DNA from 3 places in the Rossellomorea sp. RS05 genome. Region 3 is predicted to be linked to each of the others. Evidence: riboswitches for the same ligand, from Rfam matches in the RefSeq annotation. Region 3 holds a riboswitch; each other region holds the start of a gene.

Region 1 (3,278 bases), on a different contig from region 3:
CCTGCTGCCCCTGCACGGATTACTTCAGCAGAGTTGTCCGGCGTGATCCCGCCTATTCCAACTACGGGAAATTCATCTTTTACTTTGCTGATTGCACCCACCCCGATACCGGTCTTTCTTGGTTTGGAGCCCGTACGATATATGTTCCCTAGGAGAATGGAGTCGGCTCCTGTTTTTCCTGCAGCATCTGCTTCGGCGGGACTATGCACGGATATTCCAATTTTGATCGTTGGGAATATCCTTTTGATTTCGGAGGGCGTGACGCTCCGGGATCCGAGCTGAACCCGTTCTACACCCGTCAACAAGGCTATGTCGACTCGATCATTGACAACAAGCTTCTCTGCAGGAACACCGGATGAGAGAAGCGCGATAATGGTGTCGTATAGACAGCGCGACGACCAATTGTTTTCCCTCAGGTGAATGGCATCCACCAGGTGATGCACAAACGAGCAGATTTGGACCACTTCTCGTGGAGACTGCTTTCCCGACGTGATGATGTGAAACTCCGGTTGGGACACTGCCATTATGCACCGGCCCCGGTTCGGGTGGTGGCCAGTAATTCTTGGAAGGGCCACCGTTCAAGGGTGAAGGCCATTTCCCAGAACTGGAGTTCATAGATGCTGCTCACCAGGAACAGTTCTTTCATGCGGGCGCGTTGAGTACCACTTGCGAGCTCTGCCAGTTCATCGAGCCTTTGGATCTGTTCCTCAACCAGCTCCCTGAACCATTCCCCTCCGTAGGTGGCGATCCACTCCTGATAAATGGGTTCTTCCGGCGTGCTTCCTTTCAATTTCTCCCCCACCTCATAGTACAGCCAGTAACAGGGCAGCAGGGCAGCAAGGATATCAGCCAGATCACCGACCTGAGCAGATCGGTACATATGAGAAGCATAGGCATACGCCGTCGGGGACGGAACGAACTGCTCCTTCTCTTCTTCTGTGATTCCGAGTTTGTCAGAAAACCCTTCATGGAGAGAAAGCTCTGCTTCGAATGTTGCCTGTGCATGGGTAGCCAATCGGGCGGATGTTTGAAGATCCCCTGCTTTTGAAGCCCCCAATGCCTGCATTTTTGAAAAATGGGTCAGGTAATAGGAATCTTGCAATACATAGAATTTGAAATTCTCAAGCGGCAGGGAACCATCTCCGATCCCCTGTACGAAAGGGTGTTGAAAACTCGCTTCCCAGCAATCATCTGCAGCCAGCCGTAATTCTTCTGAAAACTTCATTTCTTCTTCCTCCTCCTGACGATCCACTGAAACGAAAAAAAGCCATTTTCCACATAGTTGGTGGAAAATGGCTTTTTGAGAATACAAAACGGATGGAAATACCCTCAAAACGCCACTTCCCTCCGCTGGTATCAACCAGATCAGGTTCAAAGGGTCTTGAAGTTTCACTTCAATCTCAGCCGCTATTAAGGGCCCCCCTAGTGGATCGTCATATGTAAGTTAAGTTCGATGCTATCGTATCATGCAGAGATGGATTGTCAAGTCCATCCAAGGAAGAAACTGCTTTTATCCTATGGAATCGTTCAAAGGTGTGGCGTTATATAAGTTCTATTAGTTTTTGGATTGGCATGTGATAAGTAGGCGTCCGTGCTCTTCGCTGCGGCCAACCGCTTTCCACGGGGCGTGCGGTGAGCCTCCTCATTCTTGCGGGGTCTCACCCTGCCCGGTTTTCCCGTTGGAGTCGGTTGGCCTTCGCTTCGAGCACTCTTTAGTGAATAGTAGGACAGGTTAAAAAAACTAATAGCGTGAGAGAAGTTTCCAACCTTATACCCTCATAGACTTATTACATCATGGTACCTGTGCCATATCCAGTGGTTGAGATTGTTATAAAATGGTCTCTTTTTGAAATCTGGTAGGCGATAAGCAGGCTTCCGTGCCTCTTCGCTGTGGCCAACCGCTTTCCACGGGATGTGCGGTGAGCCTCCTCATTCTTGCAAGGTTTCACCCTGCCCGCTTGGCACATTGGAGTCAGTTGGCTTCCGCTTCTACCACTCTGTAGTGAAAAGTGGAAGTTACCGTAGAAAGAAAAGAAGGACTTTATATACGTTTGATTTTCTGATCATTGTTGTAAGCAGGTCAAGTTGTCTACCCGTTCCTTCGGTTCTACCCATGGTGAAGGGTGGTTTCAGGTCGGGGATCATCATTTTTGTTCAGTGCAAAAAAACAACTCACTTGAACCAGCCTTTCTCCTTCGATTGGGTAATGGCTTCGATCCTATTTTTCACGCCTAGTTTTTCAAGGATGGTTGAGATATAATTGCGGACGGTCCCTGCCTTCAAACTGAGTTCATCGGCGATTTCCTGCGTGTTTTTCCCATCTGCGACGAGCCATAGGACCTCTTTTTCACGATCTGTCAATGGATTTTCTTCCCCATAGACATCATCCATGAGTTCTGGTGCAAACATCCTCTTACCGTCCATGACGAGACGTATGGATTGAGCCAGTTCTTCACTGGGACTATCTTTCAGAAGATATCCCTTCACCCCTGCCTTCAGGGCACGTTGAAAATACCCTGATCGTGCAAAGGTGGTCAAGATGATGACCCTGCAGTTCGTGTCCTTCAGTCTTTCTGCTGCTTCCAGACCGGTCATCTTGGGCATTTCGATATCCATCATGCATATATCAGGACGTAGTTCCCGAACGAGCGAGAGCGCTTCTTCCCCGTCTCCTGCCATCCCTACGACTTCCATATCATCCTCGAGGTTCAAGAGGGAACCAAGGGCCCCCAGCATCATCCTCTGATCTTCTGCAATCACGATTGAAATCAATTGTAACCCTCCCTGTTTGTATCTTTTATTACTTTAGGCACGATCATTGTAAGAGTGGTGCCATCTTCTCCGTCGATTCCAAGCTCTCCGTTCACGAAGTCTAGCCGCTCACGGATTCCGATCAATCCACTCCCTTTTGATTTTCGGTAATCCTTAGGGATGCCTTTACCGTTATCAGAAAGAACGAATCTAAGGCTATCATGGCTTTCCACCACCCTGAGTGTACACTCTGTGGCGCCGCTATGCTTAACGATATTTGTAACGGCTTCCTTCAGGCACATACTGAGGATATTCTCAAGGAACAGCGATATATTGGGGAGCGGTTCCTCGTATTCAGGGATGAACCGGATGTCGGCAGCTGACAAGAGCTGACGGATCCGGATGAATTCATCCTCGAGCCGGATACCCCTCATCTGTGATACGAGTGTCCTGACTTCGCTCAACGCCGTCCGTGCCGTCTGCTGGACATCCATGAGCTCGCTCTTCGCCTGCTCCGGATTCTTTTC
Region 2 (3,278 bases), on a different contig from region 3:
CCCGAACCGACGATCGGCATGATGCGGGCAGGATGGGTGAGAAGCCAAGCATAAAGGATTTCGTCGATTCCGTTGGCGTCTGTTTCGCCCTGTACTTTTTCAAGTGCAGCACGCAGGCGGTCGGCTTTTTCATCGCCTTGCTTGAAGATGGCTCCTCCAGCAAGAGGTGACCAGGCCATTGGCGGCACCTTCTTCTCCTGACAAAGGTTCAACGTGCCGTCTTCGATGTTTTCAAGCTCGTAAGCAGATAGTTCAATCTGGTTAGTCACGAGAGGGAACGGAAGATGTGCCTGCAACATGGACCACTGGTGATGTTTGAAATTCGAGACACCGAAATGTTTGACCTTACCGGCGTCTTTTAACTGAGTGAAGGCGTCTGCTACTTGTTCCGGATCCATGAATGGATCGGGACGGTGAATCAACAGGACATCGATATAGTCAGTTGACAGGTTCTTGAGTGACTGATCCACAGATTCAAGGATATGGGATTTAGACGTATTGTAATGGTGGGTACGATGCTGCGGTCGTTGTTCGGAAGGAATGACGATTCCGCATTTAGTGACGATCTCCATGTGGTCCCGCAAAGAAGGCTTCAGTGAAAGGGCCTCTCCGAACAGCTCTTCACATTTGTACGAACCGTATAGATCTGCGTGATCAAATGTCGTAATGCCTTGTTCAAGATCATGCTCGATCAATGAAAGGGTTTCTTCTTTTGTATAATCCCAGTCTGCAAGTCTCCAGAAACCATGGATGATCCTTGAGAAACTTAGGTCTTCTGTGATTTTGATTCTTTCCATCGCGCATTCCTCATTTCATGCAATTGGTATGTATGGTGGTTAGACAGTCATACTAATGAATATCTTACTACACAGACGGGTGGAACACGAAATGCTAGACTTTTTTACCGCATTTTTTTCTGAAGAAGATGCAGAAGAGTTCAAGGTGAAAAAGATAAGTGGAAGCGTGTGGGCTGCTCATGGTCCCGAGGGCATCTTTTATATCAAGCGGAGGACGCAGATGAAGTTGGAAGAGAAGCTCACCTCCTATCTTCATGAGCGGTCCATCCGGGTGGAGATGCCTCATCCCGCAAGGCATGGAGGAAACATGTTCTGGGCGGATGGATGCGGGTACGCCTTATACGCATGCATTCCCGGAATCCGACCGGGATGGGAAGTTCCGATCATGTCAGCTGTCGGAAACACGTTGGCCAAGCTTCATTCAAGTTTCATGCACTTTCCGTTCGAAGGAGTCAAATCGTGGGATATTTCCCTTCATACGTGGGAGTGGATCCTTCAATGCAGCCATTCTCCTGTTGCCAAGTGGGCGCGGTCCGTTGTGAAGCATTTTTGCAGTTTGGACCTTGAAGGAGGAAAGCAGCTGGTGCACGGTGATGTTCACCCCGGGAATCTCCTTGTCGATGAAGAAGGGAGTGTTGGCATCATCGACTTTCAGCGGCTCCGTGTTGCCAACCGCATGGCTGACATTGCCTATTTCTGCGCACACCTCATCATTCATAACGGTATATCATGGCCGTTGATCACCGCATTCTTAAAGGGGTACGGTGCTGAGTCAACATTCAGGGAGGGAGACGGCGCACGATTCATGCATCATCTTACCATGTTCATCGTTCAATATACCTTTTATCTACGTAGGGAACCCTTCGTTGCATTTTCCCAGCTCATAGAGGTATCCGAAGCGGTTGAAGATCTGATGTCCCCCTCAAGAAATGCTTGAAAACCATAAGATACTATGGCAAAGTAGGAATGAAAGATAACGCCCGATATCGTGATTATTGTAGGGGGACCGGTGTGGCCGGTTGAGAGTGCATCCATCAGATGCTGACCCTTTGAACCTGAACTGGCTCATACCAGCGTAGGAAACAGATCGTAGACAGAATTCTTGTTTAATGATGCGTCCTAGGCTCATGAGCCTCGGGCGTTTTTTTTCTGTACATATTTTGTGAAGGGGCGTATGCATCTTGAGAAAATGGCTCATGGTCGTAAGTTCAATCCTTCTGCTGACTGCTTGCAGTGCAGGAGGAGCTGAAAAAGACAAGCTCAAAAAGGTATCGGTCGTCCTTGATTGGACTCCGAATACGAACCATACCGGTTTGTATGTGGCAAAAGAAAAAGGATATTTTGAAAAGCAAGGACTGGATGTCGACATCATCATGCCAGGAGAGGCTGGTGCTGACCAACTGGTGGCATCGGGAAAGGCGGACTTTGGTGTAGGGTATCAGGAAGGTGTCACACAGGCAAGGGTACAGGATGTACCGATCGTCTCGATTGCGGCCATCATCCAGCATAATACATCCGGATTCGCAGCACCGAAAGACAAAGGGATCACCAAGCCTGAAGATTTCGAAGGCAAGACCTACGGTGGATGGGGTTCTCCCGTAGAGGAAGCGGTCATGGGCTCGATCATGAAACAGGAAGGAGCCGACGTGAAGAAGGTCAACTTCGTGAATATGGGGGACACAGACTTCTTTACGGCTGTAAAAAGGGATATCGACTTTGCCTGGATCTTTTATGGCTGGACGGGAATCGAAGCCGAACTCCGGGGGGAAGAACTTGATATGATGTATGTCAAAGATTACTCGGATAAACTTGATTACTATACTCCTGTCCTCACGACGAACGAATCCCACATAAAGGATGACCCTGACACGGTCAAAGCATTCCTGAAGGCAGCAACGGAAGGATATGAGTACAGTGTCGAGCATCCGGATGAAGCAGGCAAGATCCTTCTGAAAGAAGCACCCGACCTTGATGAAGAGCTCGTCATGAAAAGCCAAGAATGGCTTGCACCGAAATACAAAGACGATGCGGATAGATGGGGAGAGCAGAAAGCGGAAGTATGGAAGAACTACGCTGATTGGATGTTCGATAATGGACTTCTCGAAAAGAAACTTGATAGTCAAAAAGCATACACAAATGAATTTTTACCTGGAGAGTGAGCATAAATGGCAAATGCATTGGTCAGTATTCAAATCATCCCGAAAACGAAGAATGGTGAAGATGTCATCCCTTATGTGGACGACGCGATCGCAGTCATAGAAGAATCGGGAGTGAACTATGAAGTGAATCCTTTAGAAACGACAATGGAAGGTGAACTCAGCGAGTTGTTCAAGATCGTGGAGCGCATGAATGAGAAGATGATCGCAAGGGGAAGCGTGAATGTCATCTCTCAGATCAAGGTTCTCTATCAGCCTCAAGGAATCGAAATGACGGATCTTACCGGTAAATACCGTTCATGATGAACGGAATCAGGAAGGGATG
Region 3 (3,278 bases):
TTCCCTGCAAGGAGGCATACCTCCATGATATCGTATCTTCGCATCATTTTTGCTTCCATAGAATCTCTCCACACGATTGATTTAAGAATAGGTTTAGTTTAAAGGAAAGGAATTATGTTCGCAATGAGGACTCATCATCGTTCTTTATCGAAGAGGGTCCGCCGTCTGTGACGGAACTTTTTTTCCTGAGGGGCTTCCACTTCCATTTATAGAGGACATATACGACCGTGGCAGCGATGATAGCGCCGATCACGAGGTTTTGATAATGATCGATTGTACGCATGACGGTTTCAGGATCTCCTCCGGAAAATTTCCCGAAACTGAGAAGGAGGAAGGTGGAGGGCGTGATCCCTAGCATGGTGAGGAAGGAATAGAGTTTCACATCCATCTTGGACATCCCTGCAACAAACGGGACGACATTCCCCAGATGCAGAGGACTCGCGATCGCCACGCTCCAAATGCCATACTTCGTGAACTGATCCTGTGCAGCCCGAAGCTTTTGCCTGCGTTCAGGGCTGAGGCGTGCCTCCACCCTTTCACCGAGCTTATAACTAAGGAAGTAAGGGATATAGCTCCCTAAGACGTAGAGGGCACTTCCTGCAACGGAGACGAAAAAGAGCTCAAGCCACGATAGTTCCAACAAGAACCCGACGGTCACGATGAATAACGTACCTACAAATGGGAAGGCACTCCCTTCGATGAAGAGGGAGAGGAGAATCCCCCACAATCCCCAATCCTGGGCAGCCTCCAGCATATATTCCGTCATGATCACCCCTCCTTCCATAGTCCTATTCCTGTTCATTTACCCCTGCTCTCCCCAAGCGAAACCCCCGCCAGCACAATAGAAAAAGACCGGCCTCAGCCGATCTTCACACTCACGCAGCTTTACGATTGACGGAACGTCCATCCTCGACTTTGACAAGTCGGGGTGCTGTAGCCACCAGCGCGCATAAAACAATGGCGCAAAGGATTGCCGAACCGAGCATCGAAGCTCCGTTGGCAGCAAATGAAAACAGAACCGGCGATAGGTTATCCGGCGCCAAATATCCGAAGAAGAACACACCCGCAATGAAATGCCAGAAATAACGGGCCACGCTTCCGACCAAAATAGCGAGAAGCATCCAACTCAGCAGCCCCTTCTTCCTCCCATCGCGCACAGCGCTCTGGATCCGGTTGCTGAATAGTCCAGCCCCACCGATGAAGGCGAAAGCCACGAAATACTCAAGGAAGACCTGTACCGGATGAACGACCCAGGCTTCCCCGAGGGCGACCTGTAACAATCCCCAGATGAACCCGGCCAGGGTGGCAGCCTTGAAGCCCCTTCTGAATGCCAACAGGAAGATCGGCACCATGGCCACATTGAATGAAATCGACGGTGTGAGCTTGATGGATGGAATCAGATCGACCACGACGGCCAGGGCCGCCATGATCGCCACTTCGATCAAGACGATGAGCTTCATATTCTTCATAAAAAAAATCCCCCTTTTCTATGAACGAAACCATTAGGGAGAATGCATGTACAACAAGGCAGAAAACTACCTTCCACATCCCTACGCTAGTGCTAACTAACAGGTTCAAAGGGTCAGAACGGATCAACCGTTCACTCTCAGCAAAAAAGCTCCCCTTGTGGTTACGTTTATGAAATTGATTACCTGTCCATTATAACGGAAGAGCGGGAAAAGGGCAAAATCATTCCGGTGCAGGCTCCAACGGATCATGACGGATGAAGATCGGCATGGCTTTCGGAGTGACCATGAAGCCATAGCGCTTCCCCTCCCCGTCTTTATACGCTACGGAGTAGTCGCCGAGCTGCGGGGAATATTCGACTGAATCATAGGATAATTTCAAATGCTCATACTTAAAGTTGATATACACGTTGGTCGCGATGCGCGCTGTGACGTGCTGTACTCCAGGAATCTGGTTTGCTGTCACGAAAAGGATTGCAACCAAAAGAATGCTCAGTGTCTTCTTCGACTCGGCGATCAGCTTCATTCCATCCCCTCCAACCAGTTCTTTCATACTAATGAATCCCTTTATAGTATAGTATAAAAGAATCTGAATGATATGACAAAAAGATTCACCGATAATAGGACTTTTGACTCTTTTTACAGATAGTCCGACATCATTCGTGGTAAAGCGACCCTGACAAGCACGTAAAAAGCACCCTGAATTTTCAGGGTGCTCTCTCTCAACCCAACGACACGTCCAGGATCATCATGACCACAAACCCCGCCATCAGACCCAGGGTGGCGAGATCCGTGCTACCTGAAGATTGGGATTCCGGTATCAATTCCTCGACAACGACGAATATCATGGCCCCTGCCGCGAATGCCAGGGCATACGGAAGGAGCGGTTGGATCATCAGCACGGCCGCTGCTCCGATGACTGCTGCAATGGGCTCTACGATGGCAGACATCTGACCGTAATTGAAAGCCCGCCTTCGGGACATCCCTTCGCCTCTGAGAGGGATGGATAATGCGGCCCCTTCCGGCATATTCTGAATCCCGATTCCGATTGCAAGACCGATGGCCCCGATCAGGGTCGCATCGCCAAGGCCGAGTGCCGCAGCCCCGAATGCCACTCCGATGGCAAGGCCTTCCGGAATATTATGAAGCGTGATGGCAAGGAATAAGAGCGTGGATTTCTTGAACTTCGTCGGTGGTCCCTCCGCCTTTTCCGATGCATTCCCGAGATGCAGATGGGGGACGACAAAATCCAGGAGTCGGATGAAAAGTCCTCCAAGAAGGAAACCGACTGCCGGTGCAAGCCACGGAATCTGCCCGTTCTGCTCGCTGAATTCGATGGATGGAGCAAGAAGGGACCAGAAGGACGCTGCAATCATGACCCCCGCAGCAAAGCCAAGCATCATATTCAATGTATGTTTCTCAATCTTTCTGAAAAAGAAGACCGCAGAGGCCCCCAATGCTGTAAGTCCCCAAGTCACCGTTCCTCCGAAAAGCGCCTGTAGAGCAGGATTAAGTCCGCCTAACCAATCAAGGAACATGAAGCTCTCCCCTTTCGTCCTCTATCATCATTCCCTTTTCGACGTTACCCATTCTTCCCTATGTATATGCCTATAGCTTCAAATGGTGTTATACGAATGAATTTCCGCGCATGGCAAAAAGCCGGAAACGCCTAAAGTCGTTCCGGCTCATTTCGACCGTTGATCAGCCATTTCCAGCAAACAAGATTGACCGCAGTGACAATCACCGCATACCCATAGATCCCAAAAGGTATCTTGAGTACCAGGTAATGCAGACCCGCCAGTGCTCCCCCCA

Evidence for each region. Region 3 has a riboswitch for thiamine pyrophosphate ahead of thiT (energy-coupled thiamine transporter ThiT). Riboswitches for the same ligand answer to the same signal wherever they lie in the genome.
Region 1: another riboswitch for thiamine pyrophosphate. It lies ahead of tenA (thiaminase II); the one in region 3 lies ahead of thiT (energy-coupled thiamine transporter ThiT).
Region 2: another riboswitch for thiamine pyrophosphate. It lies ahead of ABJ225_RS00410 (ABC transporter substrate-binding protein); the one in region 3 lies ahead of thiT (energy-coupled thiamine transporter ThiT).

What each region holds. Positions count from the first base shown of each region.
Region 1 is NZ_JBDKWY010000001.1:895,260-898,537, forward strand. It holds gene ABJ225_RS04615 (thiamine phosphate synthase) at 1-524, opposite strand, end outside; gene tenA (thiaminase II) at 524-1,225, opposite strand; TPP riboswitch at 1,326-1,434, opposite strand; gene ABJ225_RS04625 (response regulator) at 2,173-2,772, opposite strand; gene ABJ225_RS04630 (sensor histidine kinase) at 2,769-3,278, opposite strand, start outside.
Region 2 is NZ_JBDKWY010000001.1:64,599-67,876, forward strand. It holds gene ABJ225_RS00400 (aldo/keto reductase) at 1-797, opposite strand, end outside; gene ABJ225_RS00405 (phosphotransferase enzyme family protein) at 889-1,734, shown strand; TPP riboswitch at 1,787-1,896, shown strand; gene ABJ225_RS00410 (ABC transporter substrate-binding protein) at 1,979-2,956, shown strand; gene ABJ225_RS00415 (thiamine-binding protein) at 2,963-3,256, shown strand; gene ABJ225_RS00420 (ABC transporter permease) at 3,253-3,278, shown strand, end outside.
Region 3 is NZ_JBDKWY010000011.1:61,848-65,125, reverse strand. It holds gene ABJ225_RS20475 (threonine/serine exporter family protein) at 1-59, opposite strand, end outside; gene ABJ225_RS20470 (DedA family protein) at 113-766, opposite strand; gene thiT (energy-coupled thiamine transporter ThiT) at 876-1,469, opposite strand; TPP riboswitch at 1,531-1,635, opposite strand; gene ABJ225_RS20460 (hypothetical protein) at 1,690-2,019, opposite strand; gene ABJ225_RS20455 (ZIP family metal transporter) at 2,189-3,004, opposite strand; gene ABJ225_RS20450 (hypothetical protein) at 3,136-3,278, opposite strand, start outside.